One region of the Pseudomonas sp. SA233 genome, then DNA from elsewhere that is predicted to be linked to it. Evidence: predicted binding sites of a transcription regulator. Region 1 holds the regulator's gene; each other region holds the start of a gene.
What was found. Region 1 encodes FliA, which starts transcription of late flagellar genes. Its sites were predicted from a motif close to CTAAAGTTTNNNNNNNNNNNGCCGNTAA; they were not measured.

Region 1 (10,353 bases):
AACCGTGCCGGCCAGCCACGGGCGCTGGCCACGCTGGCTGCGCCACTTGATCTCGGACGGGTCCAGGCGCAGCGAGCGGCTGACCTGGTGTACGGCCAGCCCCCATTCATAGCCCTGCACGGAAATCACGTACTGCAGGCCCTGGCGGAAATCATCGCGGTAGCGATCGGGCATCACCCAGCGCGCGGTGTCCAGCACCTTCAGGTTGCCGGCCTGGCAGGTCAGAATGCCGAGAAACCAATCCGGCTGGCCGAATAGTGGTGTCAGTTCCTGGCCGGCCAGGGTGTAGATCGAGCCCAGGCACACCAGCGGCACCGCCAGGGTCAGGCCCGCCACGTCGAACAGCAGGCATTCGAACGGCTCGGCGGCCCAGGCCGGGCGGCCATCGACCGTGGCCGGGGGCACGGGTACCTGCGGCGCCGGCAGGTGTACGTCCACCAGCGGCACTGCCGGCTCCACGGTCTGCTCCTCGACCAGCACCGGGATGCTGGCCTCGGCCACCACCTCGCGCTCGACTACCGTCACTACCGGTGCCTCCACCGGCATCACCTGTGGCAGCACCGCCAGCCTGGGCTCGGCGAACGGCCGTGGTGCGGGGCTGACAGTTGCTTCGGCTGACGCCGGCCTGGCTTGCTGCAAGGCATCACGCGCCTGCTCTTCGCGCACCGCTTCGGCGAACTCGTCCGCCGCCGCTGGCGCCTCGAACAAGTCTTCGGCTTCGGTGGCGTCCTGCAGCAGGCCGTCGAGGTACGACTGCAGGGCCATCTGTGGCCGGGTACTGGTTTGCCGGGTCTGGGTCATCAGGCCACCTGCGCCGCAGTCTTGTAGGTCAGCAGGTGCTTGAGCAGCGCCCTGTAGGCAACCAGCCCGCGGCTCTTGCTGTCGAATTGCGAGGGCGTGACGCCCTTGCGGCTGGCATCGCGCAGGCGCGTATCCACCGGGATATAGCCCTGCCACACATGCTGGCCGTAGGTGTCACGCAGCAGCTTGAGCGTGGCCAGCGAGGCCTGGGTGCGGCGGTCGAACAAGGTCGGCACGATCTGGTACGGCAGCGCCTGCTTGCGCGAGCGGTTGACCATGGCCAGGGTCCCGACCATGCGCTCCAGGCCCTTTACCGCGAGAAATTCGGTTTGCACCGGAATCACCAGCTGCTGGCTGGCTGCCAGGGCATTGACCATCAGCACACCGAGCAAGGGTGGGCTGTCGATCAGGGCATAGTCGAAATCCTGCCACAGCTGCGCCAGACTCTTGGCGATCACCAGGCCCAGGCCGTTCTGCCCCGGTGACTGGCGCTCCAGCACCGCCAGCGCGGTACTCGACGGCAACAGCGAGATGCGTTCGTCACTGGTAGGCAGCAGCAGTTGCCCGGGCAGGCCCTCGGGCACCGCGCCCTTGTGCAGGAACAGGTCGTAGCAGCTGTGCTCCAGGGCATCGGGGTTGTGCCCGAAATAGCTGGTCATCGAGCCGTGCGGGTCGAGGTCGACGACGACCACGCGCTTGCCGGCCTCGGCCAGCAGGCCGGCCAGGGCGATGGTAGTGGTGGTCTTGCCGACGCCACCTTTTTGATTGGCTACTGCCCAGACTCTCATCAAGCAAACTCTATCTATTGATTTGGCAGGGACACTGCTGGGGCAACTGTCTTGCTCAACATCGGAAAGCTGGCGCGATCCCTGTGGGAGCGGGCGCGCCCGCGAACACCGGCGCAGCCGGTGCCATTCACCGCATCGCCTGATTCGCGGGCTCGCCCGCTCCCACAGGGGACAGTACTGCCTTCAAATTTGTGTTCGTGGCAACGTCGGGGAATTGACGGATCACTGCCCCGCCACCGTTGCTGGCGTTGCCGGTGCACTTTGTGTGCCAGCCCGGCGCAATGCAGCATCCGGCGTGGCATTGGCACTGCCCGAGCCAGTCAGGCTGCGGCGTACTTCGAGGTTGCGCGAAATCACCAGCACCACGCGGCGATTGCGCGCACGGCCTTCGGCAGTGTCGTTGCTGGCCACGGGCTGGTACTCGCCATAGCCGACCGAGGCCATGCGTGCCGGGTTGACACCTTCCATCGCCAGCAGGCGCACGATGCTTGCCGCCCGAGCCGAAGACAACTCCCAGTTGGTCGGGTACTGCGCAGTGCGGATCGGCAGGTTATCGGTAAAGCCTTCGACGTGCACCGGGTTGGCGAACGGCTTGAGAATGCCGGCCACTTTCTCGATGATCGCAAATGCCTTGTCGCTGGGCATGGCATCGCCGCTGCCGAACAGCAACGAGGAATTGAGCTCGATCTCGATCCACAGTTCATTGCCGCGCACAGTCATCTGGTCGCTCTTGATCAGGTCGCCAAAGGCATCGCGCACGTCATCGCTGATGGTTTTCAGCGGGTCGATACTGGTCGCCCCAAGGCCCGCATCGGTCTGCTCGCTGTCCTTCACCAACGGCTCGGCCGGGCGCACGCTCAGCGGCCTCTCTTCACCGATGGGGATCGGCTTCATGCTGCGCTCGGGGTCGTTGAACACCCCGAGCAAGGCCTGGGAAATGACCTTGTACTTGCCCTCGTTGATCGAGGAAATCGAATACATCACCACGAAAAAGGCGAACAGCAAGGTGATGAAGTCGGCGTAGGACACCAGCCAGCGTTCGTGGTTTTCGTGTTCCTCGGTATGACGACGGCGACGCATGGGTTACTCCATGAAGCCTTGCAGCTTCAGCTCGATCGAGCGCGGGTTCTCACCCTCGGCAATCGACAGCAGGCCCTCGAGCAGCATCTCGCGGTAGCGCGACTGGCGCATGACGATGGCCTTGAGCTTGCTGGCGATCGGCAGCAGCACCAGGTTGGCGCTGGCCACGCCGTAGATGGTCGCGACAAAGGCCACGGCAATGCCGTTGCCCAACTGCGACGGGTCGGCCAGGTTGCCCATCACGTGAATCAGGCCCATCACCGCACCGATGATGCCGATGGTTGGCGCGTAGCCGCCCATGCTCTCGAACACCTTGGCGGCTTGGATATCACGGCTTTCCTGGGTCAGGAAGTCGACTTCGAGGATGCTGCGGATGGCCTCCGGCTCGGCACCATCCACCAGCAACTGCAGGCCCTTGCGCGCATAAGGGTCAGGCTCGCTGTCGGCCACCCCTTCCAGGCCCAGCAGGCCTTCCTTGCGCGCGGTCAGGCTCCAGTTGACGACGCGGTCGATCCCGCCCGCCAGGTCTACCCGTGGCGGAAACAGGATCCAGCGCAGAATCTGCAAGGCACGCTTGAACGACGACAGCGGCGACTGCAGCAAGGCCGCCGCCAGGGTGCCGCCCAGCACGATCAGTGCCGCCGGGCCATTGATCAGGGCGCCGACATGGCCGCCTTCGAGGAAGTTGCCACCGACGATGGCGACAAACGCGAGGATCAGTCCGATCAGGCTGAGCACGTCCATCAGACGCACGCCTCCACCAGGTGCTTGCCGATTTCGTCCAGGCTGTACACCGCGTCGGCAAGGTTGGCCTTGACGATGGCCATGGGCATGCCATAGATCACGCAGCTGGCTTCATCCTGGGCCCAGACCGTGCTGCCGCCCTGCTTGAGCAGGCGCGCCCCTTCACGACCATCGGCACCCATGCCGGTAAGCACCACCGACAGCACCTTGTCGCCATACGACTTGGCCGCCGAGCCGAAGGTGATGTCCACGCACGGTTTGTAGTTCAGACGCTCGTCACCGGGCAGGATCTTCACCGTCCCACGGCCGTCGATCATCATCTGCTTGCCACCTGGGGCCAGCAGGGCCAGGCCCGGGCGCAGCATGTCGCCGTCCTCGGCTTCCTTGACGCTGATGCGGCACAGCTTGTCCAGGCGCTCGGCAAAGGCCTTGGTGAACGCCGCCGGCATGTGCTGGATCAGCACGATCGGCGCCGGGAAGTTGGCCGGAAGCTGGGTCAGCACCCGCTGCAGCGCGACCGGGCCACCCGTGGAGGTACCGATGGCCACCAGCTTGTAAGGCTTGCGCTTGGGTGCCGGCGAGTGTGCTGGCGCCGCAGCCGGGGCCGCTGCACGGGCAGGCGCAGGCGTGCGCGCCGCTGCCGGGCTGGCGAAACTGCTGGCAGCTGCGTGACCGCTGCCTGCTGGCGCGGGTACGGGTGCGGCAACCGGCGCATGGCTGGCGTAGCTGCCAAAACGGCGGTTGCTGCGGGAAATGGTATGCACCTTCTCGCACAGCAGTTGCTTGACCTTGTCGGGGTTGCGCGAGATGTCCTCGAAGTTCTTCGGCAGGTAATCCACCGCACCGGCATCCAGCGCATCGAGGGTGACACGGGCGCCTTCATGGGTCAGCGACGAGAACATCAACACCGGCGTCGGGCAGCGCTGCATGATGTGCCGCACCGCGGTGATGCCGTCCATCATGGGCATTTCGTAGTCCATGGTGATGACATCGGGCTTCAGCGCCAGCGCCTGGTCGATTGCTTCCTTGCCGTTGGTCGCGGTACCCACTACCTGGATCGTCGGATCCGCCGAGAGGATTTCCGAGACGCGGCGGCGGAAGAAACCGGAATCATCCACCACCAGGACCTTGACTGCCATAAACACTCCATTAGGCGGCGCTACCCGCCAGGGTGCGCCACCGAAATCAAATACGCCGCGCGGCGTAACGCTTGAGCATGCTCGGTACGTCGAGAATCAACGCGATGCGACCGTCGCCGGTGATGGTGGCCCCGGACATGCCCGGGGTGCCCTGCAGCATCTTGCCCAGCGGCTTGATTACCACTTCTTCCTGGCCAACCAGTTGATCGACGACAAAGCCGATGCGCTGGGTGCCGACCGACAGGATCACCACGTGGCCCTCGTGCTGCTCTTCGTGCACCTGGCCCTGGACCAGCCAGCGCTTGAGGTAGAACAGCGGCAGCGCCTTGTCGCGTACGATCACCACTTCCTGGCCGTCGACCACATTGGTGCGCGACAGGTCGAGGTGGAAGATCTCGTTGACGTTGACCAGCGGGAAGGCAAACGCCTGGTTGCCCAGCATCACCATCAGGGTGGGCATGATCGCCAGGGTCAGCGGCACCTTGATGACGATCTTCGAGCCCTGGCCCTTGGCCGAGAAGATGTTGATCGAGCCGTTGAGCTGGGAGATCTTGGTCTTCACCACGTCCATGCCCACACCGCGGCCGGACACGTCGGAAATCTCGGTCTTGGTCGAGAAGCCCGGGGCGAAGATCAGGTTGTAGCAGTCCGACTCGCTCAGGCGATCGGCGGCATCCTTGTCCATCAGGCCCTTTTCCACGGCCTTGGCGCGCAGGATGTTGGGGTCCATGCCCTTACCGTCGTCGGAGATCGACAGCAGGATGTGGTCGCCTTCCTGCTCGGCCGACAGCACTACGCGGCCGGTGCGCGCCTTGCCGGAGGCTTCACGCTCTTCGGGCATTTCCACGCCATGGTCGACAGCGTTGCGCACCAGGTGCACCAACGGGTCGGCCAGGGCCTCGACCAGATTCTTGTCGAGGTCGGTCTCTTCGCCGACCAGCTCCAGGTTGATTTCTTTCTTGAGCTGGCGGGCCAGATCACGCACCAGGCGCGGGAAGCGGCCGAAGACTTTCTTGATCGGCTGCATGCGGGTTTTCATCACCGCGGTCTGCAGGTCGGCGGTGACCACGTCGAGGTTGGACACGGCCTTGGACATGGCCTCGTCACCGCTGTTAAGGCCCAGGCGCACCAGACGGTTACGCACCAGGACCAGTTCGCCGACCATGTTCATGATCTCGTCCAGGCGCGCGGTATCGACCCGCACGGTGGTTTCCGCTTCGCTGGCGCCATGCTTGTCGGCGGCCGGGGCCGGGGCGCGGGGTGCTGCGGCAGGTTTGCTGGCAGGCGCCGGCGCAGGAGCCGGGGCAGCTGCTGCTGGCTTGGCCACGGGCGGGCTGTCGGCCTTGGCCGCTGCCGGCACTTGCACCTTGGTTGCAGCCGGGGCTTCGACGGCGGCCACGTCGCCGCCGAACTTGCCTTTGCCGTGCAACTGGTCCAGCAGCGCCTCGAACTCGTGCTCGCTGATTTCATCGCTGGCTGCACTGGTGTCAGTTGCAGCAGGCGCCGGCGCCTTGGCAGCGGGCAAGGCATCGGCCTGGAAGGTGCCCTTGCCATGCAACTGGTCCAGCAGCGATTCGAATTCGGCGTCGGTAATTTCGTCGCTGGCCGCTTCCGGCGCGCTGGCAACCGGCTGCGCGGCAACTTCGGCGCTGAACTGGCCTTTGCCGTGCAACTGGTCGAGCAGCGACTCGAACTCGGCGTCGGTGATTTCGTCACCTTCACCGCTCACGGTCTCGCCCTGCATCTGCTCGTCGGCCGCAGCTTGCGCCTTGACCGCATCGAGCGAATCGAGCAGCTGTTCGAACTCGCTGTCGGTGATGTCCTGCTCCTCGGCAGGCGCTTCGGCAACCGGTGCCGGTGCCGCGGCGGCAGGCGCTTCAACGGCCACGGCGCCCCCCGGCTCGGCCAGGCGCGACAGCGCCGCCAAAAGCTCGGGGGTAGCCGGGGTCACTTCGGCGCGCTCGCGCACCTGGCCAAACATGCTGTTGACCGTGTCCAGTGCCTCGAGCACCACATCCATCAGTTCCGCGTCGACCCGGCGCTCACCTTTGCGCAGAACGTCGAACACGTTCTCGGCGATATGGCAGCACTCCACCAGCTCGTTCAGCTGAAGGAAGCCGGCGCCCCCTTTTACAGTGTGGAAACCGCGAAAGATCGCATTGAGCAGGTCGGCATCGTCGGGCCGGCTTTCCAGCTCGACCAGTTGCTCGGACAGTTGCTCAAGAATTTCGCCGGCTTCTACCAGGAAATCCTGGAGGATTTCTTCATCGGCGCCGAAGCTCATCAAACGTGCTCCTTAAAAACCCAGGCTGGACAGCAGATCATCGACATCGTCCTGACCGGACACGACGTCTTCACGCTTATCGGCATGAATCTGCGGACCTTCACCCCGAGTCGGATGTTTTTCTCGATCTTTTTCTGCGCGCAGTTGATCGTGGTCATGCTGGATGCCCGCAAAGCGGTCGACCTGGCTGGCCATCAGCACCAGTTTGAGCAGGTTGCTTTCCACCTCGGTGACCAACGTGGTGACGCGCTTGATCACCTGGCCGGTCAGGTCCTGATAGTCCTGGGCCAGCAGAATGTCGTTGAGGTGGCCGGCGACCTTGCGGTTACCTTCGGCGCTGTGCGTCAGGAAACTGTCGACGCGCTTGACCAGTTCACGGAACTCCGGCGCAGCCACTTCGCGGCGCATGAAACGCTGCCAGTCGGTGCTCAGTGCCTGGGCCTCGCTGGCCAGGTCGTTGAGCACCGGGGTGCTTTCCTCGACCAGGTCCATGGTGCGATTGGCCGCGCCCTCGGTGAGCCTGACCACGTACGACAGGCGCTCGGTGGCGTCGGTTATCTGCGACACCTCCTCGGCCTGCGGCATGGTCGGGTCGATCTGGAAACTGACAATGGCACTGTGCAGCTCGCGGGTCAGCTTGCCGACTTCCTGGTACAGGCCGCGGTCGCGGGTCTGGTTCAACTCGTGAATCAGCTGCACCGCCTCGCCGAAACGGCCCCGCTCCAGGCTTTCGACCAGCTCCTGGGCATGCTTCTTCAGGGTCGATTCGAACTCGCCCAAAGACGTTTGTGATGAATCCATGGCGCGCCCCCCTGACGTGACTCAGCCGTTGACGCGTTCGAAGATCTTCTCGATCTTTTCTTTGAGCACCTGGGCGGTGAACGGCTTGACCACGTAGCCATTGACGCCGGCCTGTGCCGCTTCGATGATCTGGTCGCGCTTGGCTTCGGCGGTCACCATCAGCACCGGCATGGTTTTCAGGCGATCGTGGGCACGCACCTTGCGCAGCAGGTCGATGCCGGACATCCCAGGCATGTTCCAGTCGGTCACCAGGAAGTCGTAGTGGCCGTTCTCCAGCATCGGCAGCGCCGTAGTGCCGTCATCGGCTTCTTCGGTGTTGGTGAAGCCCAGGTCACGCAACAGGTTCTTGATGATCCGCCGCATCGTCGAAAAGTCGTCAACGATGAGGATTTTCATGTCTTTGTTCAAGTAGACCTCCAAGCAGTCTCAAACGCGCTCGGCCCCGAGCGCGCATTCACAATTCGGTACAACGTAGAAAACGACTGCAACGACAACGGGCTCAACGCGCCCGCCATTCCCCCAGGCGGCTGCGCAGGCGCGCGGCACACTGGCTGTGCAACTGGCTGACCCGCGACTCGCTGACCCCCAGCACCTCACCGATTTCCTTGAGGTTCAGCTCTTCGTCGTAGTACAGCGCCAGCACCAGGCGCTCACGCTCCGGCAGGTTGGAGATGGCCTCGGTCAGGGCGGCCTGGAAGCGCTCGTCCTCCAGGCCGCGCGCAGGTTCTACCTGGCCACTGGCGCCATCCTCATGCAGCCCTTCGTGCTCACCGTCCTGCAACAGGTCGTCGAAGCTGAACAGGCGGCTGCCCAGGGTATCGTTCAAGATCCCGTAGTAATCATCGAGACTCAATTGGAGTTCGGCAGCAACTTCATGATCTTTAGCGTCACGGCCGGTTCTGGCTTCAACCGCACGCATCGCGTCGCTGACCATGCGGGTGTTGCGGTGCACCGAACGCGGTGCCCAGTCGCCCTTGCGCACTTCGTCCAGCATGGCCCCGCGGATGCGGATGCCGGCGTAGGTTTCAAAGCTGGCGCCCTTGCTGGCGTCGTACTTGTTGGCCACTTCCAGCAGGCCGATCATGCCGGCCTGGATCAGGTCCTCGACCTGCACGTTGGCCGGCAGCCGCGCCAGCAGGTGGTAGGCGATGCGCTTGACCAGCGGGGCGTAGCGTTCGATCAGCTCGTACTGGGCGTCTTTCGACGCTCGGCTGTACATCTTGAAACCGCTGGCGTTCATAGCACTGGACCCGCGCTGGTGGGTTGCACCAGACGCTCGACAAAGAACTCCAGATGGCCACGCGGGTTGGCAGGCAGCGGCCAGCTGTCGACCTTCTGGGCTATCGCCTTGAAGGCCAGCGCGCATTTGGAGCGTGGGAAGGCTTCGTACACGGCACGCTGCTTCTGCACCGCCTTGCGCACGCACTCGTCATACGGCACGGCGCCCACGTACTGCAGGGCAACGTCGAGGAAGCGGTCGGTGACCTTGGTCAGCTTGGCGAACAGGTTGCGGCCTTCCTGCGGGCTCTGCGCCATGTTGGCCAGCACGCGGAAACGGTTCATGCCGTAGTCGCGATTGAGCAGCTTGATCAGGGCGTAGGCATCGGTGATCGAGGTGGGTTCATCGCATACCACCAGCAGCACTTCCTGGGCGGCGCGGACGAAGCTGACCACCGAATCACCGATACCGGCCGCGGTGTCGATCACCAGCACGTCGAGGTTGTCGCCGACTTCGCTGAACGCCTGGATCAGCCCGGCATGCTGGGCCGGGGCCAGGTGCACCATGCTCTGCGTGCCCGAGGCAGCCGGCACGATGCGCACTCCACCAGGGCCCTGCAACATCACGTCGCGCAGTTCGCAGCGCCCTTCGATGACATCGGCAAGGGTCCGCTTGGGGGTAAGGCCCAGCAGTACGTCGACATTGGCCAGGCCCAGGTCGGCGTCGAGCAGCATGACCCTGCGGCCAAGCTCGGCCAGCGCCAGGGACAGGTTCACTGAAACGTTAGTCTTGCCGACGCCACCTTTGCCACCGGTCACGGCGATCACCTGTACGGGATGCATGCTACCCATGTCTGTTCTTTACCTTGTCTCGCTGGGACTCAGGCCACACGTAGGGCAATTCTGCGTACCCTTTGGCATAGCTACCTTGCACACACTTCATCATCAACCCGCTCGCCGTGGGTTGTGATAGAGATCAGCGAACATGTCGGCCATGGCCTCTTCGCTGGGCTCGTCCTGCTGCTGCACATTGACCGCGCGGGTGACCAACTGGTGCCCCCGAGGCAGGTGCAGGTCGTCAGGAATGCGCGGCCCGTCGGTCAGGTAGGCCACTGGCAGTTCATGACTGATGGCAAGGCTCAGCACGTCGCCAAGGCTCGCCGTTTCATCGAGTTTGGTCAGGATGCAACCAGCCAGGCCGCAGCGCTTGTAGCTGTGGTAGGCGGCGGTCAGCACCTGCTTCTGGCTGGTGGTGGCCAGCACCAGGTAGTTCTTCGCGGCAATGCCACGCCCGGCCAGGGTATCCAGTTGCATGCGCAGGGCCGGGTCGCTGGCCTGCAGGCCGGCGGTATCGATCAGCACCACGCGCTTGCGCAGCAGCGGCTCCAGCGCCGCAGCAAGCGACTGGCCCGGGTCGACGTAGGTCACCGGCACGTTGAGGATGCGGCCCAGGGTCTTGAGCTGCTCCTGGGCGCCAATTCGGAAGCTGTCCATACTC
Region 2 (10,353 bases), 1.6 Mb from region 1:
GTAGCGCTGATGATCGGCACCAGCACTGCCCTGTTCCCTCACTTCGCCACCGGCATGACCGGTGCCGCGATGCTGATCGGGTTGTGGGGCTTCGCCTTCGGCGCGTTCCCGGCCTGCGCCAGTATCTGGATGTTCGTCGTCGCGCCCAAGGATGTCGAACGTGGCATGCCGCTGTTCGTTGCCATGTTTCAGGTGATCATTGCACTGGGCTCGTTCTTCGGCGGTCGGATCGTCGACCAGCTGGGCAGCTCGGTGTTGCTGAGCCTGGCCACGGCCCTGGTGGGTTGCGGTTTCGCTACGGTGCTGGTGCTGGGGCGTAACGTCAGCAACAGCCTGGCGGCGCAACCTGGCTGACCACCCCATCGCCGGCAGGCCAGCTCCCACAGGGACCACGTAAACTCTTGAAGTCTGCGCTGTACCTGTGGGAGCTGGCCGGGACGCAAAGCGGCCCCGAATTGCTTACTGACAGGTATTGGGGCGCTGGCTGATTTTTTACGCTCTTTTTACGACTGAGCCGGCAGACAGAAGGAATACTGGGCGCGCGATGCTCAGGGATGGCATGCATTTATACCCGCCAGTCCAGAGAAACCTTTCGTGAGCCAGTCCACCGTCATCGCAAATCAATCCCTTCCCGCCAAGTCCAACCCTGTCGGCATGCTCGTCGCCGCTGTCGGCGTGGTGTATGGCGACATCGGCACCAGCCCGCTGTACACCCTCAAGGAGGTGTTCGCCGGGCACTATGGCGTACAGGCCAACACCGCTGGCGTACTCGGAGTGCTGTCGCTGGTGTTCTGGTCGTTGCTCTGGGTGGTATCGCTCAAGTACGTACTGTTCATCCTGCGTGCCGACAACCAGGGCGAAGGTGGCATCATGGCCCTGACCGCCCTGGCGCATCGGGCGGCGGCGCCCTACCAGCGCCTGGGCAGGATACTGGTGCTGCTCGGCTTGTTCGGCGCCGCGCTGTTCTACGGCGACAGCATGATCACGCCGGCGATTTCCGTGCTATCGGCCGTCGAGGGCCTGCAACTGGCCTTCGACGGTATCGAGCATTGGGTCGTGCCACTGTCGGTGGTGGTGCTGGTGGCCCTGTTCCTGATCCAGAAGCATGGCACCGCGCGCATCGGCATCCTCTTCGGGCCGATCATGGTGCTGTGGTTCGTCGTGCTGGGTGCACTGGGCCTGCACGGCATCGTCCAGCGCCCGGAGGTGCTGCAGGCACTCAACCCGCTCTGGGCGGTGAAGTTCTTCGTGCTGCACCCGGGCATGGGCGTGGCGATCCTGGGCGCGGTGGTGCTGGCGCTGACCGGCGCCGAAGCGCTCTACGCCGATATGGGGCACTTCGGCCGCAAACCCATCGCCCGGGCCTGGTTCCTGCTGGTGCTGCCCGGCCTGGTACTGAACTACTTCGGCCAGGGCGCACTGATCCTCGGCGACCCGCAGGCAGTGCGCAACCCGTTTTACCTGCTGGCGCCCGAATGGGCCCTGCTGCCCATGGTCGGGCTGGCCACGCTGGCCACCATCATCGCGTCCCAGGCCGTGATTTCCGGTGCGTTCTCGCTGACGCGCCAGGCCATCCAGTTGGGCTACGTACCGCGCATGTTCATCCAGCACACCTCCAGCGAGGAACAGGGGCAGATCTACATCGGCATGGTGAACTGGGCACTGATGGTTGGCGTGGTGCTGCTGGTGGTCGGCTTCGAGTCGTCCGGGGCACTTGCGGCCGCCTATGGCGTAGCCGTGACCGGGACCATGCTGATCACCACACTGCTGGCTTCGGCAGTGGTGCTGTTGCTGTGGAAGGCACCACGCTGGCTGGCGGTGCCGATGCTGCTGGCATTCCTGCTGGTCGACAGCCTGTATTTCGCCGCCAATGCGCCGAAGATCCTCCAGGGCGGTGCATTTCCGGTGATTGCCGGCCTTGCACTGTTCACCCTGATGACTACCTGGAAGCGCGGGCGACGGATGATCGTCGAGCGGCTGGACGAAAGTTCGCTGCCGCTGGACCTGTTCATTACCAGCCTCAGGGCCCAACCGCCTCACCGCGTGGGCGGTACTGCCGTATTCCTGTCCGCCAGGCCCGAGGCGGTGCCTCACGCCTTGCTGCACAACCTGCTGCATAACCAGGTACTGCATGAACAGGTGGTGCTGTTGACCGTCGTGTTCGAGGACGAGCCACGGGTCAACGCTGGCAAGCGCTTTGACGTCGAGGAGTTTGGTGACGGCTTCTTCCGCGTGAGCCTGCATTTCGGCTTCATGGAGGAGCCCGACGTGCCGTTGGCGTTAAGCCGCTGTCAGCGTGCGGACCTTGAGTTCGGCCCCATGCGCACCACTTATTTCCTCAGCCGGGAGACGGTCATTGCAGGCAGGCAGATGGGCATGGCCCGCTGGCGTGAGCACCTTTTTGCCTTCCTGCTGAAGAATGCCAACAGCAACCTGAAGTACTTCAAGCTGCCGCTGAACCGGGTGATCGAGCTTGGCACCCAGGTCGAGATCTGAGCAGTCATGAAGCTTGAGGCTGCCAGGTACTGAAAGCGCCTGGCAGCCGCTTCATCGAACGGCTGCGCACTGCGGAACTTGAAAGGCAACCTTATGTCGTATCCGCACTCAAGCTCCCCCCTGCGCCTTCTGGAAGCGAACAAACATGAAAAAAACCCTGGTAGCGGTCTTTACCTGTACCCTGGCGCTCGGCGCAACTGCATTGTTGCCTGCCGATGTCTCGCCGATTGGTTCCGCATATGCCAAAGGTAATGGCAATGGCGGTGGCAAAGGTGGGTTCAACGGTAATGGCGTCGGCTACGAGAGTGATCATGCAGGCAAAGCCACCCGCAACCATGGCGAGAGCGGCAATCACTATGGAAGCCTGCGCAATGATGACAACGGCCGTGGCACTACCCGGTCCGGCATTGCCCATTCCAAGGAACACAACAAGGCCGGGCGCTCCTCTTCGAAGCACGATCGATAACTGAAAGCGCACATGGCGTGCCCTCGAACCGGGCGATGCGGTGGATGGCACCGGCTGCGCCGGTGTTCGCGGGTAAACCCGCTCCCACAGGTACGGCGCATTCCTTCAGCTGATGGGTCCCTGTGGGAGCGGGCATGCCCGCGAAGCAGGCGACGCGGTGGAAGGCACCGGCTACGCCGGTGTTCGCGGGCGCGCCCACTGCCACAGTCTGGTGCCCGCCAGACCTCAAACCCTGAACCGCGCCACCAACGCCGCCATCTCCCCCACCAACCCCGACAACGCCTTGCTCGCCTCACTGGTCTGCTGCGCCCCTGCTGCCGAGGATGTCGACAGCTCGCGAATGTTCAGCAGGTTGCGGTCCACCTCTCGCGCCACCTGGGCCTGCTCTTCGGCTGCACTGGCAATCACCAGGTTACGCTCGTTGATCTCGCCGATCGCACTGTAGATACCCTCAAGCACCTGCCCCGAGGCCAGGGTCACGTCCAGCGTCGACTGGGCGCGGCTGGTACTGGCCTGCATCGAGGTCATGGCCGCTTCGGTACCCGCCTGCACGCGCCCGATCATCTGCTCGATTTCCTGGGTCGACTGCTGCGTGCGGTAAGCCAGCGTACGCACTTCATCAGCCACCACCGCAAAGCCGCGCCCGGCCTCGCCCGCACGGGCGGCCTCGATGGCGGCATTGAGTGCCAGCAGGTTGGTTTGCTCGGACACCGAGCGAATCACTTCCAGCACCTTGCCGATGTCCCGCACCTGCCCGACCAGTTGCTCCAGATGCGCGCTGCTGGCCTGGATCTCCCGAGTCATGGCCTCGGTGCCGTCGATGTTGTCGTTGACTTGCCGGCGGCTTTGCGCCGCCAGCTGGTTGGATTCGCTGGTGGTCTGCGAAGTGGTGATGGCATTGCGCGCAACCTCCTCAACGGCCGTGGTCATTTCGGTAACGGCGGTAGCGGCCTGCTCCAGCTCCTGGCCCTGCTGGCGCAGGTTGTTGGCGCTTTCCTCGGTGACCGTATTCAGCGCCGTGGCGGCTGCGTCCAGCTGCCTGGCACAGTTGCTGATCTGCCCCAGGGTGTCGCGCTGGCTCTGCTGCATGCGCTCAAGTTCATGGAACAGCTGGCCGATCTCGTTACTGCCCTGCCCCTGCACCGGCACGCTCAGGTCGCCGCCGGCAATGCGCTGGAAGTGCCGGCCAGCTTCGCGCAGCGGGTGCAGCACGCGCTGGGCAATAAAGGCCCAGCACAGCACCGCCAACACCAACGTCACGCCCAGCAGCCCCAGACTCAGCAGTTGGGCGCGCGCCAGGCGCCGGTCGGATTCCAGCATGATCTGCTGACCGCGCTCACTCAATGCGCCGACCAGTTGCTGGCGCAGCGCCTGCAGCCGGCCCATGGCGTTGCCGGCGTCGGTGTTGACCTTGAAATACTGCTCGAGTGAACGTTGACGGGTTGCCTCACGCTGCCCGGCGACCGCCTTGGCATACTCGCCGTAGGTGGCCTGCAGTGCCGTTGCCAGAGCGTGCAGCGCAGGCTCGCGGGCGTTTTCGACAAACTCGTCCACCAGCTTCTGGCTCTTGTCGTTCAGCTCGACCGACAGCGCCATGCGCTTGTTGGCGCTTTCCTCATGACCACCCAGCTGCTCGATGAAGCCCGAGGACACATTGGCACTGGCGCGAATCGCCATCAGCAACGCATTGTTCAACCGGTCCGACTGGTGCGCGGTCTGGTCCAGTTCGGTGATCTGCTGGTCGCTGCCCACCGCCGCCCGCCAGGCACTGACGGTGGAAAACAGCAGGGTCACGCTGAACAGCGACAGCACCCAGAACATTCCGGTGCGGATCTTCAGGTTGGCAAGCATGGGGGCAGTACTCCTTGTTGGCACCACTTCTGGTCGATGATTCGACGGTGGGTGTGCTGCTATCGGAGGTACTACCCCAGGCTTGAGGCGCCGGAGTGCGGTTATGGGCGGTAACCGAACAGATGTTGTCGAGGCACATACCGGGCAACGGGCAACAAGCCGACCAGGCGGGAACTTCAACGCTCCAATTCGGTCGATAGCATCCCCTCGCCCTCCAACCTGGCCCGCCCAAGCCCTGCCGAGTCTTCCGCCGATGCCCAGCACACCTGTTCTGTCAGCCCTGCTCCTGTTGTTCAGCGCAATCACGGCACAGGGCGCACTGGCCGGCGAACGCTACGCGCCCACACGCAGCAACAATGCTTCGACGGTGCTGATCGAAACCGCCTCGCAACAGTATGCCGACGGCCAGCTGGACCAGGCGGCGGCCACCCTGGAGCGTGCGCTGCACATTCAACCGAACAACCCGGCAACGCTGCACTACCTTGGCGTTTTGCGCCTTCAGCAAGGGCAGTATGAACAGGCCGAAACCTTGGCGCTTCGCTCCAACCTGCGTGTTGGCAACAATCACGCCCTGCGCAGCCGCAACCTGCAGCTGATAGAAGCCGCGCACAAGGCCCAGGGCTCGGGCATGCTGCCGACGGCTGCGCATTGACGGCGGCAAGACGTTGCGCGCGACGGTATTGTTCTGCCCGGTGATATAGGCAACCTCGTCGCTGGTCAGGACTGCCAGGCAGGCTGTCCTTTCTACTACCCGGTAATCGCCTTCGCCGCCTGCGCCAAACGTTGTGTAGCCAGCCGAATTTCATCCATGTCCAGCGAGGCGAACCCGAGGCGCAAGGCATTTTCCGCATGACCAAACGGCGAAAACTGCCGGCCACTGCGTACCACCAGATCCAACTCCAACGCCTTGCCAACCAACTGATCCACATTGATCCCGTCAGCAAACCTCACCCACAGCGCCAGCCCACCTTCCGGCTCGCGCACGGTTACCTGCTCGCCAAAGGCATCGCGCAAGCAAACCAACAGGGTCTCTCGACGTCGGCGATACTCCCGGGTGACCCGACGCAAGTGCTTCTTCAGCTCGCCATCATTGATCAAGTCCGCCAGCATCTGCTGCATCACCGCATCGCCCTGCCCCAGGGTCAGCGTCGCCCTGCGTTCGAGCGCTGCGGCCACCTCCGCCGGCGCCACGATGAAACTGCAACGGAACGTACTGCCCAAGGACTTGGACAATGAGCCAATGTAGATCACATGCCGCTGCTGACGGTCGCTGGCCAGCGGCAGGTAAGGCCTCCCGGCAAAGTGGTATTCATGGTCGTAGTCTTCCTCGACCACGCAGAAGTCGTGCTGCCGCGCCAGTTCCAGCAACTGCTGCCGGCGCCCGGCAGGCAGGCTGACCGTGGTCGGGAACTGGTGATGGGGTGTGATGTACAGCATGCGTACCTGGTGCAGCCGGCACAATGCATCGATCTGCTCGACCCGACAGCCCTCCTCATCCAGTTCTACGGTGACCAGCCGGGCGCCCAGCTGGCGGAAGATCTCCCACGCAGGCGGATAGCTCAGGCGCTCTACCAGCACAACGTCACCAGGCTTGAGCAGCACGCTGGCCACCAGGTACAGCGACATCTGCACGCCCTGGGTCAGGCAGATATGCTCGGCGCCAACGTTCAGGCTGCGATTGTGCCGCAGCATGTCGGCCAAGGCGCTGCGCAGGGAGTGGCTGCTGCACGCGCTGCCATGGCGCACGGTGTTGGCGGCAAAGCTGTTGCGCAAGGCATTACGGTAATAGCGGTGCAGAACGGTCTGCGGCAGCAGGCGGTGGTCACAGGCGCCGTTGTCGAAGAACAGCGCACCCGGCCGATCCTGCTGCGCGGCAGCCTGTTCGTTGGCCGCGAAGTAGGCAACGGCAGGCTCCTCCTGTAGCACCAGGGCAAAGGGCTGCGCTGCATCGGGCTCGGCCAGGGTGCCAGCCGCCAGCTGCCGACTGACGAAGGTGCCACGGCGCTGCACGCTTTCCAGCCAGCCTTTGGTCTCGGCTTCCTCGTAGGCGAGGATCACCGTCTTGCGATTGACGTTCAGCAGTTGCGCCATTTCCCGCGTGCCGGGCAACGGCGTACCGGGGCGCAGACGGCCCTCGGTGATAGCGGCTACCAGGCCCTCGACGATCTGCCTGTACGAGGCCTGCGACTGCGCCGCGTCGAGCTTGAGCAGCGGCTGCCATTTGCGAAGCTGGACCATGTGAATTAACCGAAACTGGAGGTTCTACTGGTCCTGGACTATAGCAACAATCGAACCTCCACTTGCCCCGAGGTGCCCATGCAGAACCGCCACGTCATTGAACTGTCGCCCTCGGGCAAAACCTTCGACGCCAACCAGGAACTGCTGCTCGATGCCATGCTCGCCAGCGGCCTGCCGGTACCCTTCTCCTGCCGCCGCGGCGCCTGCGGGTCGTGCAAGGTCAAGGTGGTGTCGGGGCAGTATCGGGACAAGCAGCGGACGGCAGACATGCCCGCGCCCTGCTACCCCCTCGCCGCCGACGAAATGTTGCTGTGCCAGAGCCACGCCTGCAGCGACATGCGCCTGGAAATCCCCGGCTGGTCCCTGGAAACCCAGGCGCTGGAAATCCACGCGCAGGTTCATGGCAAACGCGAACTGAGCACCGATATCGTCGAACTGGTGCTTCAGCCTGCGCAGCCGTTGTCGGCACGGGCTGGCCAGTACGTACGCTTTCGGCTGGACAACGGCGATAGCCGCTGTTTTTCCATCGCCAACCTGCCCGACCGGGACCAGGGGAAACTGGTGTTTCACATCCGCAAGGTCAGTGGCGGCCTGTTTACCGAACTCCTGCTGCCAACCCTGCAAGCAGGTGACACCTTGAAGCTGGAAGGACCGGTGGGTGCCTGCACCTGGCAGCACGAGGCCCAGCGCCCCCTGGTGCTGTTCGCCACTGGCACAGGTTACGCCGGCATCAAGCCATTGCTGCTGACCGCCCTGGCAGGTGATGCCGAGGTCACGTTGTACTGGGGCGGCAGATCGGACGCCGACTTCTATGACCGTGAGTTTCTCGACCAGGCCAGCCGTGCACACGCTCACTTTCGCTGGCACCCGGTGCTGTCGGACCAGGCGCGCGTGCAGCAGGTGGCGCTGGCCCAGGCCCATCGCTGGGCCGACACCCAGGTCTATGCCTGCGGCAATGCCACGATGATCAGCCAGGTTCGCGAGCAGTGCCTCGCAGCAGGCCTGCAGCCCCATCGTTTTGTCGAGGAGGCTTTCGTTGCCAGCGGCACACTGGCGCCAGAGGCTTCAACAGCCAGCCCGTTGCACCCGGAGCTGGAAAAAGTCGGCCCACGCTACTCGCTGGACGGCATGCTCGCTGCCCGCGAGCAGTCGGTGCGGGCCGTTGCTGCGATAGCGAACCAGCTGAAAGTCGGCATGACCACTGCCCAGGCGCTGAAGATGGCCGCGCAAACCTTGCAGGCGATGGGTGCATCGCACACCTGGCACCCGACCTACATCCGCTTTGGCGACGACACCGTGCGCACGCCGCGCCAAGGCATTGATCTGCAACGTGTATTACGTACTACGGATATCGTCGTGGTCGACGTCGGCCCGGTATGGGATGGCTATGAGGGCGACTATGGCGACACCTTCGTGTTCGGCCAGCACGAGCTGCACCACGCCTGCGTCAAGGCACTGCATGAGGTGTTCGACGAAACCCGCCAGGCCTGGGGCCGTGGCCTGACCGGGCGCGAACTGTACGACTTCGCCGAGCGCAGTGCCCAGGTAAAAGGCTGGCAGCTGGAGCGCAACCTGGCCGGGCATCGCATCGCCGACTTCCCGCATGTGCTGTATGGGCAGGACAAACTGGCCGAGGTGGAAATCGTCCCGAGCGAAGTGGTGTGGGTGCTGGAGATCCAGTTGTGCCACCCTAGCGAGCCGGTCGGGGCGTTTTTCGAAGACATCCTGATTGGTGAGGCCAGGTCGTTCTCATAGATTCAGAAGCAAGCGATCCGCGTACCCTGTGGGAGCGGCTTTAGCCGCGAAGAATCCAACGCGCTGCATGGCACCGGCTGCGCCGGTGTTCGCGGCTAAAGCCGCTCCCACAGGGGCCCCGCTAATTCAATGAGTTTTGCGCTGTTCTATCTCAAGCGCCGAGCAAATCCACAACGCTTCGCAGCTTGCCCCGGGTCATCTCCGTGCACGCCTGCATGGGCTCTCGCAGTTCGTCGGTCATCAGCCCCTGCAGCTGCAAGGCCGCCTTGACCACAGCCGGGTTGGGCTCGGCAAAGGCCATCTTTATCCAAGGCAGCAATTGGTAGAACGTGCCGCGCGCGGCTACCCAGTCGCCATGGTCGACCTGCTGCAGCATGCGCACGTACAGGTCGGCCCGCACATGCGCCGAAGCCGAAATGGCCCCTGCGCCACCCAGGCACAGGTTGTTGAAGATCTGCACGTCCTCACCGGCCAGCACGTGGGCGTGGCCGTCCTGGATCAGGGCCATGGTGGTCTCGCTGTCACCGCCGCAGTCCTTCACCGCCGCGATGCGCGGGTGGCGCACGATGCGGCGCAGGGTTTCACGCTCGATACGTACCCCGGTGCGGTAGGGTATGTCGTAGACGATCACCGGTACGCTGGCGGCATCCGCCACGGTGCTGAAGAACGCTTCGATGCCGGCCTGCGAAGGCCGGATGTAGCACGGCGCAGGGACCAGCAGCCCGCCAATCTCACGCCGCTGGATTTCAGCCTGGAAGGCCAACAGCTCGCGCAAGTTGTAGCCCGACAGGCCCATCACTACCCTGCCCGGCTCCACCCAGGCCAGCACGGCATCCAGCACGGCCAGTTGTTCGGCCTTGGACAGCGCCGCCGCCTCGCCCGTGGTACCGCATACCACAAAACCGGCCACACCCTCTTCGAGCAGCTTCTTCACCAGTTTTTCCAGGGCGGCGAAGTCGACTTCATTGGCGCGCAATGGCGTGACGAGGGCAATCCAGATACCACGGAAATTCGACATGCAAAAACTCCTGATGTTGACCGAAAGTCAGCGTCAGCAGGGCGGAGAGTCGAAGTGGTCTGGCAGGGATACCTGGCGCCTTCTGTCTCGTCAGCCCACCTGACGAGACAGCGCGCCTCGGTCAGATGAGCGGCTGTTTCTTGGATTTCTTGGCAACGGCAACGCACGCGCCTGCCTGGGCGATGAAGCCCGAAGCGAAAATGGCGTGGTTGGAAATGGACATGCCGGCAAGCCCGTTGCGTGGATATGGCTGGATAATGGTGGCGCGGCGCACTCGGTGTCAACACCGAGATAGCAAACCCATCCGGCTGCGCCGGTGTTCGCGGCCAAAGCCGCACAGAGATCTGTGGGCCCGGTCTTGTACAAGAGATATTTGATCAATCCAGCATCCACCCATCATCGCCCTCCTCCAGCACACCACCGTGATCCGTCCGGTCTCCTTTACGCGCCACAGCCGCGCCCTCGACCAGGAAATGCTCAGCCCCACTCTCGATCACGGCACCGCACGTGGTCCGATCCCCCACCCTGG
Region 3 (10,353 bases), 1.1 Mb from region 1:
GCTTCTCCAGATCGGCCTGGGCCGGCAGCAAGCCGGGCGCAGGCGGCTGGCCGAGCTGAGTACGCTTGCCTTCGACAAAGCGTGCGCCGGGGATATGCCCGCTGACATAGCGGTTGGCGCTGCTCAGGTCGACCAGGATCAGCTGTGGCGAATCCAGGCGCGGCAGCAGGTCCGCGGCTTCGATCACCAGGGGCAGGCCGGAAAAGTCAGTCATCCACGGTCTCCAGTGTGGAAAGAGGGGCGATTGTAGCGCAAGGCTCAGGCCTTGCGGTTGGCAAACACCGACAGCGCCCGTTCGGTGCACTGTGCGGTCTTGCCGAAGGCTTGCACGCTGATATCGGCCAGCGGCCGGCAGCCCTGGTCAGCGACCATCAGCATCAGCACCTGGTCCGCCACCGCCAGCGAGCGCAGCAGCACGTGCTCGCTGCGGAACAAGGCACGCAGCGGGGCCGGCAGCAGGGCCGAGAACTGGCTGTGGTTTTCCGGGGTGATACGCAATTGCCCGGCCTTGGCCAGCAGCTTTTGCAGCAGTTTGTTCTGCGCCACCGGCAGTACCAGCGCCCCGGCTTCCTTGGGCAGGCCGGCCATCTGCTGCACGCGCAGCTGGTCGTTGGCCTTGTCCAGGCTCAGCAGCAGTATCCGCTGCATGCCAGAGGCCAGAAGGGCCTCGATAACCTGCGTGGCCAGGTGCACGCTGTTGGTGAACGGGCTGGGCTGGGCCAGAAGGTCTTGGCACAGCTTGCGCCAGCGCGCCAGTTCGTCGCTTGTGGGAGGTGGCGGAGCCAGCATGTCTGGGTGCGGACGGCGCTGGTGCCAGGGCCAGATCAGCGCTTCGGCCGGGTGGAACAAGGCATGCTGGGCATGGCGGCGGGCGCTGGCCGCAGCCTGCTGGTGCACCTGCTGCTGCACGTCGTCCAGCGAGGTCTGCAGGTACAGTGCGGTCAGCAGCTGCCAGCGCAACAGGTGCGGGTTGTCCCAGCCCACTTGTGCCGCCAGGGCCAGGTTGTTTGCCAGCAGCACGGTGTTGGCCGGCTGGTTGAACCAGCGGCGCAGGCCAGGCTCGGCGTCCAGGCGGTGTTGCTGGCTGAGCAGATCCGGGTCGCGGGCGATACTGAGCACCTGGGCCAGTTGTTCGCGCTCTTCCAGCAGCAGGCGGTAACCCTGGGTCACCCATTGTGGCAGGCGCCAGTACTCCGCCATGGTCTGGCACAGCTCCATGATGCGCACGCCAAACAGTTCTTCCTCGACATGGGCGGCGTCTTCGCCCTTGTGGATAACCCGCAGCTCCCAGGTATCGAGCAGCTTGGGGTAGGCCAGCGCCAGCGGCCAGAGTGGCGACAGGAACAACAGGCTGCCCCAGTGGATTTCCTGCCACAGCCGTGCCAGGCGGCTTGCGAACAGGCCGCTGGCCTGCTGCGAGGCGTGCTGGCTGATCAGCTGAAACTGGCACAGTACCGGCGGGATCTCTTCGACGGGCACGGCTGGCAGGCGCTTGAGCAGCTGTTCGCTGCGCTCCAGGCCCAGGCGGTTGAGGGCGACTTCCAGGCTTTCGGCGGGCTCGGCCAGGCTGGCATTGGTGGGGTGATTGGCTTCGCGCATCACCGACAGCACCAGTGCCGGGCTATCCTGCATCAGTTCGGCGATATCGCGCAGCGAGCGGCGGCTATCGTGGATGGCGGCCATGACCCGGTCGTAGCTGTGCTTCGGCACGGGGATGCGAACACTCTCGAGCAGCTTTACCCAGGCCTCTAGCGTACGTGGAGCCTGAGCGGGCACCTTGGTTTCAATTGGCATTTTGACATCAGTCCGAACTGGCTTTTCGCATTGAGTGGCTATAGTCTGGCGCAGTTCTGCCGATAAGTAGAAGAAGAGTTTTAAAGCTCCCGTCTCTTCCCCTGACCACGACAGCAAGTGCTTTGAACCTATGGCTAAAATTATCGGCATCATCGTCGTATTCGCGAGCGTGCTCGGCGGATACGTGCTTTCCCACGGCAAGATCGCGGCACTGATCCAGCCGTTCGAAGTACTGATCATCGGCGGTGCGGCCTTTGGTGCATTTCTGCAGGCCAACCCTGGCCACATGACCATGCACGTCATCAAGAAGTCGATGAAGATGTTCGGCTCGCGCTTCACTCACGCCTTCTACCTGGAAGTGCTGGGCCTGGTGTACGAAATTCTCAACAAGAGCCGGCGCGAAGGCATGATGGCCATCGAGGCCGATATCGAGGATGCCGCCGCCAGCCCGATCTTCGCCAAGTACCCGACGGTGCTGGCCGATGAGCGCATGACCGCGTTCGTCTGCGACTATCTGCGCATCATGTCCACCGGCAACATGGCCCCGCACGAACTCGAGGGCCTGTTCGACATGGAACTGCTGAGCATGAAGGAAGAACTGGAGCACCCGTCCCATGCGGTGACCGGCATCGCCGACGGCATGCCTGGCTTCGGTATCGTTGCGGCGGTACTGGGTATCGTGGTGACCATGGCCTCGCTCGGCGATGGTGACCAGGCCTCCATCGGCCTCCATGTGGGTGCGGCGCTGGTGGGTACTTTCTTCGGTATTCTGGCGGCCTACGGTTTCTTCGGCCCGTTGGCCAAGTGCCTGGAGCACGATGCCAAGGAAGAGCTGAACCTCTACGAATCGATCAAGGCTTCGCTGGTGGCCTCGGCCTCGGGCATGCCGCCTTCGCTGGCGGTCGAGTTCGGGCGCAAGGTGCTATACCCCAAGCACCGCCCAAGCTTCGCCGAACTGGAACAAGCGGTTCGCGGTCGCTGAGTCATGGAGAACAATCAGCCCATCATCGTCAAGCGCGTCAAGCGCTTTGGCGGCGGCCACCACGGCGGCGCCTGGAAAATCGCCTTCGCCGACTTCGCCACGGCGATGATGGCGTTCTTCCTGGTGCTGTGGCTGTTGTCCACGGCCACCCCGGAACAGAAGATCGCCATTGCCGGCTACTTCAAGGACCCGATCGGCTTCTCGGAAAGCGGAACGCCCTACGTCATCGACCTGGGCGGCTCGCCTCAGCTGGCGCCGGAAAAGACCATCAACCCCGAAGCCAAGTCGGAGCCGACGCCTGATACCAGCATTCAGCTGGACAAGGACCAGGTGGAGACCATGGCCGAGCAGGTCGAGCGTGAGCGCCTGGAGTTGCTGCTGCAGGAACTGCAGAACAAGGTGGAAGAGAACCCGCAACTGCAGAAGTTCAAGGACCAGATCCTGTTCGAGATCACCCAGGACGGCCTGCGCATCCAGATCATGGACGCCGAGAACCGGCCGATGTTCGACATTGGCAGCGCGCGCCTGCAGCCGTACTTCGAGGACATCCTGCTGGCGATGGCCGACACCATCAAGGCGGTGCCGAACAAGATCAGCATCAGTGGCCACACCGACGCCAAGCCCTATGCCGGCAGTGGCGAGTTCGGCAACTGGGAATTGTCGGCCAACCGCGCCAACGCCGCGCGCCGTGCACTGGTGGCCGGCGGCTACCCGGATGGCCAGGTGGCGCGGGTGGTGGGTTATGCCTCGTCGTCGCTGTTCGACCGCAAGGACCCGTTCAACCCGGTCAACCGCCGCATCGACATCATCGTGCTGACCAAAAAGGCCCAGCGCAATATCGAAGGCGAGCAGGGCGCGCCGGAAGCACCGGCTGCCGAGCCCGCGCCGCCGGCCGCTGCGGCACCGGCTGTGCCAGGGGAGGCCGGGCAGGCCCCCATGCAGCCGCGTGAATTGCGCCAGAAGCTGAACATCTTCGAAGAGGGGACGCTGAAGATGGATGAGGCCAAGGACCAGTAAACCTTGCAGGATCGCGCTGTAGCTGAAGCCAGCGCGTACCCTGTGGGAGCGGGCTTGCCCGCGAACACGGGCGAAGCCCGTGCCAACCACCGAGGTGCCTGCTTCGCGGGCACGCCCGCTCCCACAGGATTGGCGTAGCCCTCGAGTCTTGTGCAGAACCTGGGGTGCAAGCGGTCAGTAAGCGTCTTCCGGCAAACTGGCAATGATCGAGCGGTAGCTGTTCATCCGTTGCTGCTTGATACGCCCCTCGTCCAGCGCCTTGAGCAGCGCGCAGCCCGGTTCGCGATCATGCTTGCAGTCGCGGAAGCGGCAGGTGCCGAACAGGTCGCGGAACTCGATGAAACCATCCTCCACATCACTGCGGCTGACGTGACCCAGGCCGAACTCGCGGATGCCCGGTGAGTCGATCAGGTCGCCACCATTAGGGAAGTGGTACAGCCGCGCGGTGGTGGTGGTGTGGGTACCCTGGCCAGACCATTCCGACAGGTCGCCGACACGGGTGCCGGCCTCCGGCAGCAGGCTGTTGACCAGCGACGACTTGCCCACCCCCGACTGGCCGACGAACACGCTGATGTGGCCGTCGAGCATCTGCTGCAGGCGTTGCATGCCGTCACCGTGATGTGCCGAGACCTCGAGCAGCGGGTAGCCGAGCTCGCGGTAAACCTCCAGCAGCGCATGCAGGCCCGGGCCGTTCTCTTCGTTGATCAGGTCGGCCTTGTTCAGCAGCAGCAGCGGGCGAATGCCGGCGTGCTCCGCAGCCACCAGGTAACGGTCGATCAGGTTGGGGTGCGGTTCGGGCGCGGGGGCAAAGACGATCACGATCAGGTCGACGTTGGCCGCCACCGGCTTCAGCTGGCCGTGGTTGTTAGGCCGGCACAGCTCGGTGCTGCGCGGCATCTGCGCGACGATCACACCAATGCCCTGGTTGCCCGCCCGCCATACCACGCGGTCGCCGGTAACCAGCGCCGGCAGGTTGGCGCGCAAGTGGCAACGGAACACCTGGCCCGCGGCTTCGCCGTCCTGGGCTTCCACTTCTACCTGCACACCGAAGTGCGCAATCACCAGGCCCAACTGCTCTGGTCCAAGGTCGCCACCCTCCAGTTCCTGCAGCACGTGCTGTTCGCGTTTGGCCGCACGCGCGGCGCGCTCGTTCTGGATTTTTTCGATGCGCCAGTTCTGGCGGCGATTGAGCTGGCGTTTGGCCATGAAGGTTCCGTGCGTGGGGGCAGGTTGAAAACGGCAGGCAGTTTAGCACGCCAGGCGCCGGACCATTTGGCTTACCTTCGCACCGTGAATGGGCGTGCCTTGGCCACTACGCTACTATGACGGCCTATACGAGGAGCCCCCGCATGCAAAACCCACAGAACCTGATCTGGATCGACCTGGAAATGACCGGCCTGGATCCGGACAGCGACGTCATCATCGAGATGGCCACCATCGTCACTGATAGCGAACTGAACACCCTGGCCGAAGGGCCGGTGATTGCCATCCACCACAGTGACGAAGTGCTGGCGCGCATGGACGAGTGGAACACCCGCACCCATGGCGCTTCGGGCCTGACCCAGCGCGTTCGCGAGAGCAAGGTCGGCATGGCCGAAGCCGAGGCGCAGACCATTGCCTTCCTCGAGCAGTGGGTACCGAAAGGCAAGTCCCCGATCTGTGGCAACAGCATCTGCCAGGACCGCCGCTTCCTCTACCGGCACATGCGCAACCTGGAAAACTACTTCCACTACCGCAACCTGGATGTTTCGACCCTGAAGGAACTGGCTGCACGCTGGGCACCTGATGTGCGCGACAGCTTCAAGAAGGGCAACACCCACCTGGCGCTGGACGACATCCGCGAATCGATCGCCGAACTGCGCCACTATCGCGAGCACTTCATCAAGGTGTGAGCCGAAAAGGCGCAGATATTGTATCTGCGCCCTCTTTTGGTGCCATGGGCAACTGGTTAGACTGCGCGCCTTTCTCGCACGCCCGCACGGACCCCGCACCATGTTGTTGATGCTCTACCTCATCGCCATCACCGCCGAAGCCATGACCGGCGCGTTGTCTGCAGGCCGCCGCGGCATGGACTGGTTCGGCGTGGTGCTGATTGCCTGCGTCACCGCCCTGGGTGGCGGCTCGGTGCGTGACGTGCTTCTCGGGCATTACCCGCTGACCTGGGTGAAGCATCCTGAATATCTGGTGCTGACCAGCTGTGCGGCGCTGCTGACCATTTTCATCGCGCCGATGATGCGCCGCCTGCGCTCGCTGTTCCTGGTGCTCGATGCCCTGGGGCTGGTGGCCTTTACCCTGATCGGCTGCATGACCGCGCTGGAGATGGGGCAGGGCATGCTGGTGGCGTCGATCAGCGGGGTGATCACCGGGGTATTTGGCGGGATCTTGCGGGATATCTTCTGCAACGATATTCCCTTGGTGTTCCGCCGCGAGCTGTACGCCAGTGTGTCGTTTGCCGCGGCGTGGTTCTACCTGGGGTGCGTGTATTTCAAGGTGCCGGCGGAGCAGGCGATGCTGCTGACCTTGTTTGGCGGGTTCCTGGTGCGGCTGCTGGCGATTCGGTTCCATTGGGAAATGCCCAAGTTCCACTACAACGACCAGCAGTAGCCTTGACATGCGCCCCCTGTGGGAGCGGCTTTAGCCGCGAACACCGGCGTAGCCGGTGCCATGCACCGCGTTGGATTCTTCGCGGCTAAAGCCGCTCCCACAGGGTACGAGGATCGCTTGCGAATTCAGTTATCTGTGCGATAACGCAGCCCAAAGGGCTGGACAATCTACCTCAGGGGGGCTACGAAATGCCGTGCTGCGCCAGCGCCCACTCCACATGCTCCCTCACCAGCTCAGAGGCATCCTCGCGCCGCGCCTTCAGCGCTTCGATCACCGGGATAGTCGATGGCGCATTGCCAAGCCCAACCGCCAGGTTGCGCAACCAGCGCTCATACCCGGCCCGGCGCAATGGCCCGCCTTCGGTCTTGCGCAGGAAGGTCTTTTCATCCCACAGGAACATCTCCGCCAGCTCGGCATTCTCCAGCCCGTGCCGTGGCTGGAAGTCCTGTTCCTGGCTGTGCCTGGCAAAGCGGTTCCACGGGCAGACGATCTGGCAGTCATCGCAACCGAACACCCGGTTGCCCATCTTCGAACGCAACTCGACGGGGATCGGCCCCCGCAATTCGATGGTCAGGTAGGAGATGCAGCGCCGTGCATCCAGCACATACGGCCCGACGAAGGCCTGGGTCGGGCAGATGTCCAGGCAGGCCTGGCAGCGCCCGCAGTGTTCGCTCGTGGTGGCTTCGTCCACCGGCAGCGGCAGGTCGACGAAAAGCTCGGCGAGGAAGAAGTAGCTGCCCGCCTTGCGGTTGAGCAGCAGGGTGTTCTTGCCGATCCAGCCCAGCCCGGCCTGCTCGGCCAGGGCCTTTTCCAGCACCGGAGCGCTGTCGACGAAGGCGCGGTAGCCGAACGGGCCGATGGCTTCCTGAATGCGATCGGCCAGGAACTGCACGCGCTTGCGCACCAGCTTGTGGTAATCCCGGCCCAGGGCGTAGCGCGATACGTAGGCTTTTTCGGGCTGTGCCAGGCGCTGCGCCATCTGTGTGTCGCCCGGCAGGTAGTCCATGCGCAGCGATACCACGCGTACCGTGCCAGGGATCAGTTGCTCTGGGTGTGCACGCTTGCTGCCGTGGGCACCCAGGTAATCCATCTCGCCCTGGTAGCCGGCGTCGAGCCAGCGCTGCAAATGGTGTTCGTGTTCGCCAAGGTCTACCCCGGCGATGCCAACATGGGCAAAACCGAGTTCTTGGCCCCAAATCTTGATGGATTGGGCCAGTTGGGCGAGGTCAGGCGTACAGGCGGACATGGATGGGCAAGGCAATACGGGCTCAGGTGCGTATAATTCTGCCAGACATTGGAGCCTTTGACCCCATGCCGCAGACCAAACACCCCAGCCATACCCCTCAATTGCTCAGCAGCGTGACTGTCGCGCACCTGCCGGCACGGCATGCGCATGCCCATAAAGGCGACTTCGGCCATGTACTGGTGGTCGGTGGCGACCTCGGTACCGGCGGCGCGGTGCTGCTCAGTGCCGAGGCCGCCCTGCGCTGTGGCGCGGGGCTGGTCAGCGTGGCGACCCGGCCTGAACACGTGACTGCCAGCCTGGCGCGCCTGCCCGAGGTCATGTGCCAGGGCGCCACTTCGGCCAACCAGCTGATGGGCGTGCTGGAGCGCGCTTCGGTGCTGGTGGTCGGCCCTGGCCTGGGCCAGGCAGCCTGGGGCCGCAGCCTGCTGTCGGCGGTGGCCAATGCCGAGCGCCCACAGGTGTGGGACGCCGATGCCCTGAACTTGCTGGCGCGCACCCCGCTGGCCCTGCCCAGTGGCAGCATCCTTACCCCGCACCCAGGGGAGGCAGCGCGGCTGCTGGGCATTTCCACCGAGGCTGTACAGGCGGATCGCCCGGGCGCTGCACGCAAGCTGGCGCGGCGTTACAACAGCGTCTGCGTGCTCAAGGGGGCCGGCACTCTGGTAGCCGACCCGGCCGGGCAACTGCTGTTGTGCGAACGTGGCCACCCGGCCATGGCCGGTGCCGGCCTGGGCGATGTGCTGACCGGCGTGCTGGCGGCGCTGTTGGCCCAAGGCCTGGATGCCTGGCATGCCGCGGGGCTGGGGGTATGGCTGCACGCCTGTGCCGGCGAGCGTCTGGGCGTAAAAGGTAGAGGCCTGGCTGCCAGCGATCTGGCGCCGGTCATTCGTGAGTTGTTGGAGGAGCATTCTGCGTGTCTGGCTTAAACCTGTTTCTGGCCGATGAAGCGGCCACGGTCAAATTCGGCGCACAACTGGCCGAGGTGACCAGCGGTCACGGCGTGATTTTTCTGGAAGGTGACCTGGGCGCGGGCAAAACCACGCTGTCGCGTGGCCTGATTCGTGGCCTGGGCCATACTGGTGCAGTGAAAAGTCCGACCTTCACCGTAGTCGAGCCTTACGAGATCGGTGAGGTGCGGGCGTTCCATTTTGACCTGTATCGCCTGGTCGATCCGGAAGAGCTGGAGTTCATGGGCATTCGTGACTATTTCGAGGGCGACCCGCTGTGCCTGTTCGAGTGGCCACAAAAGGGAGCGGGCGTTTTGCCAAAGCCCGACCTGACCATTACCATAAGCCCCCAAGCGGGCGGACGCTCGCTGAACCTTTCGCCGCAGGGGGCTCGCGGCGAGGCCTGGTGCGTGGCACTGGCCGAACACTATAAACAGTAAGTGGGGTAGGTATGCGCATACGCGCACTGGTCGCCATCGTTGGGCTGCTGCTGACAACGGTGACCGTTGACGCTCTGGCCGTCACTCAAGTCAAGAGCATGCGCCTGTGGCGCGCGCCGGACAACACGCGGCTGGTCTTCGACCTGTCTGGCCCCGTGCAGCACAGCGTCTTCACCCTGAGCGCACCTGATCGCCTGGTTATCGACATCAATGGCGCGACCTTGGCCGCGCCACTGAACGTGGCTACCTCCAATACGCCGATCAGCAGCGTGCGTTCGGCTCAGCGCACCCCGACAGACCTGCGCGTGGTGGTCGACCTGAAAAAGTCGGTCACCCCAAAAAGCTTCACCCTGGCGCCCAATGCCCAGTACGGCAACCGCCTGGTGGTCGACCTGTACGATCAGGAGGCTGACGCCATCGCGGCCAGCGCGCCGACTCCGGCCCCGACTCCGGCACCAACGCCTGCAACCACGCCAGCAGTACCGGTGACCCCGGCCCAGCCTGCCATCAAGCTGCCGCCGGTTCCCAACGGCAAGCGTGACATCGTGGTTGCCATCGACGCCGGTCACGGCGGCGAAGACCCGGGTGCATCCGGCTCGCGTGGCCAGCATGAAAAAGACATCGTGCTGCAGATCGCCAAGGAACTGCAGCGCCAGATCAACAGCGAAAAAGGCTTCCGGGCCGAGCTGACCCGTACCGGCGACTACTTCATCCCACTGCGCAAGCGCACGGAAATCGCCCGCAAGAAGGGCGCCGACCTGTTCATCTCGATCCATGCCGACGCCGCGCCATCCCGCGCCGCCTTTGGCGCCTCGGTGTTCGCCCTGTCCGACCGCGGCGCTACCTCCGAGACCGCGCGCTGGCTGGCCGACACGGAAAACCGTTCCGACCTGATCGGTGGTGCCGGTAACGTCAGCCTCGACGACAAGGACCGCATGCTGGCCGGCGTGCTGCTCGACCTGTCGATGACCGCCACGCTCAGCTCCAGCCTCAATGTCGGGCAGAAGGTGCTGGGCAACATGGGCCGCATTACCTCCCTGCACAAGCAGCGGGTGGAACAGGCCGGCTTCATGGTGCTGAAGTCGCCGGATATTCCGTCGATCCTCGTTGAAACCGGGTTCATCTCGAACAACAACGAAGCTGCCAAGCTGGCCACCGCCAGCCATCAGCAGGCCCTGGCCCGTTCGATCCATACCGGTGTGCGCCAGTACTTCCAGCAGAACCCGCCGCCAGGCACCTACATCGCCTGGCTGCGCGATACCGGCAAGATCGCCGCTGGCCCGCGTGAGCATACGGTGCGCCCTGGCGAGACCCTGGCGATGC

Region 2: a site for FliA is predicted at 4,873-4,900, ahead of M1D87_RS11370 (methyl-accepting chemotaxis protein). Genes of this name have one in related genera too.
Region 3: a site for FliA is predicted at 1,833-1,860, ahead of motA (flagellar motor stator protein MotA). Genes of this name have one in related genera too.

What each region holds. Positions count from the first base shown of each region.
Region 1 is NZ_CP096449.1:4,076,014-4,086,366, forward strand. Features, by position in the region: gene M1D87_RS18780 (CheW domain-containing protein) at 1-801, opposite strand, end outside; gene M1D87_RS18785 (ParA family protein) at 801-1,589, opposite strand; gene motD (flagellar motor protein MotD) at 1,812-2,669, opposite strand; gene M1D87_RS18795 (flagellar motor protein) at 2,673-3,413, opposite strand; gene M1D87_RS18800 (protein-glutamate methylesterase/protein-glutamine glutaminase) at 3,413-4,552, opposite strand; gene M1D87_RS18805 (chemotaxis protein CheA) at 4,599-6,836, opposite strand; gene M1D87_RS18810 (protein phosphatase CheZ) at 6,849-7,637, opposite strand; gene M1D87_RS18815 (chemotaxis response regulator CheY) at 7,659-8,033, opposite strand; gene fliA (RNA polymerase sigma factor FliA) at 8,137-8,877, opposite strand; gene fleN (flagellar synthesis regulator FleN) at 8,874-9,707, opposite strand; gene flhF (flagellar biosynthesis protein FlhF) at 9,801-10,353, opposite strand, start outside.
Region 2 is NZ_CP096449.1:2,444,134-2,454,486, reverse strand. Features, by position in the region: gene M1D87_RS11385 (MFS transporter) at 1-354, shown strand, start outside; gene M1D87_RS11380 (potassium transporter Kup) at 655-2,496, shown strand; gene M1D87_RS11375 (hypothetical protein) at 2,642-2,962, shown strand; gene M1D87_RS11370 (methyl-accepting chemotaxis protein) at 3,188-4,813, opposite strand; gene M1D87_RS11365 (tetratricopeptide repeat protein) at 5,067-5,465, shown strand; gene pdxR (MocR-like pyridoxine biosynthesis transcription factor PdxR) at 5,561-7,051, opposite strand; gene M1D87_RS11355 (NAD(P)H dependent flavin oxidoreductase family protein) at 7,130-8,806, shown strand; gene dapA (4-hydroxy-tetrahydrodipicolinate synthase) at 8,958-9,824, opposite strand; gene M1D87_RS11345 (hypothetical protein) at 9,946-10,098, opposite strand; gene M1D87_RS11340 (PAAR domain-containing protein) at 10,202-10,353, opposite strand, start outside.
Region 3 is NZ_CP096449.1:5,159,550-5,169,902, reverse strand. Features, by position in the region: gene M1D87_RS23750 (rhodanese-like domain-containing protein) at 1-214, opposite strand, end outside; gene M1D87_RS23745 (HDOD domain-containing protein) at 259-1,794, opposite strand; gene motA (flagellar motor stator protein MotA) at 1,925-2,776, shown strand; gene motB (flagellar motor protein MotB) at 2,780-3,793, shown strand; gene rsgA (small ribosomal subunit biogenesis GTPase RsgA) at 3,968-4,999, opposite strand; gene orn (oligoribonuclease) at 5,143-5,685, shown strand; gene M1D87_RS23720 (trimeric intracellular cation channel family protein) at 5,786-6,397, shown strand; gene queG (tRNA epoxyqueuosine(34) reductase QueG) at 6,579-7,643, opposite strand; gene M1D87_RS23710 (NAD(P)H-hydrate dehydratase) at 7,709-8,569, shown strand; gene tsaE (tRNA (adenosine(37)-N6)-threonylcarbamoyltransferase complex ATPase subunit type 1 TsaE) at 8,578-9,030, shown strand; gene M1D87_RS23700 (N-acetylmuramoyl-L-alanine amidase) at 9,042-10,353, shown strand, end outside.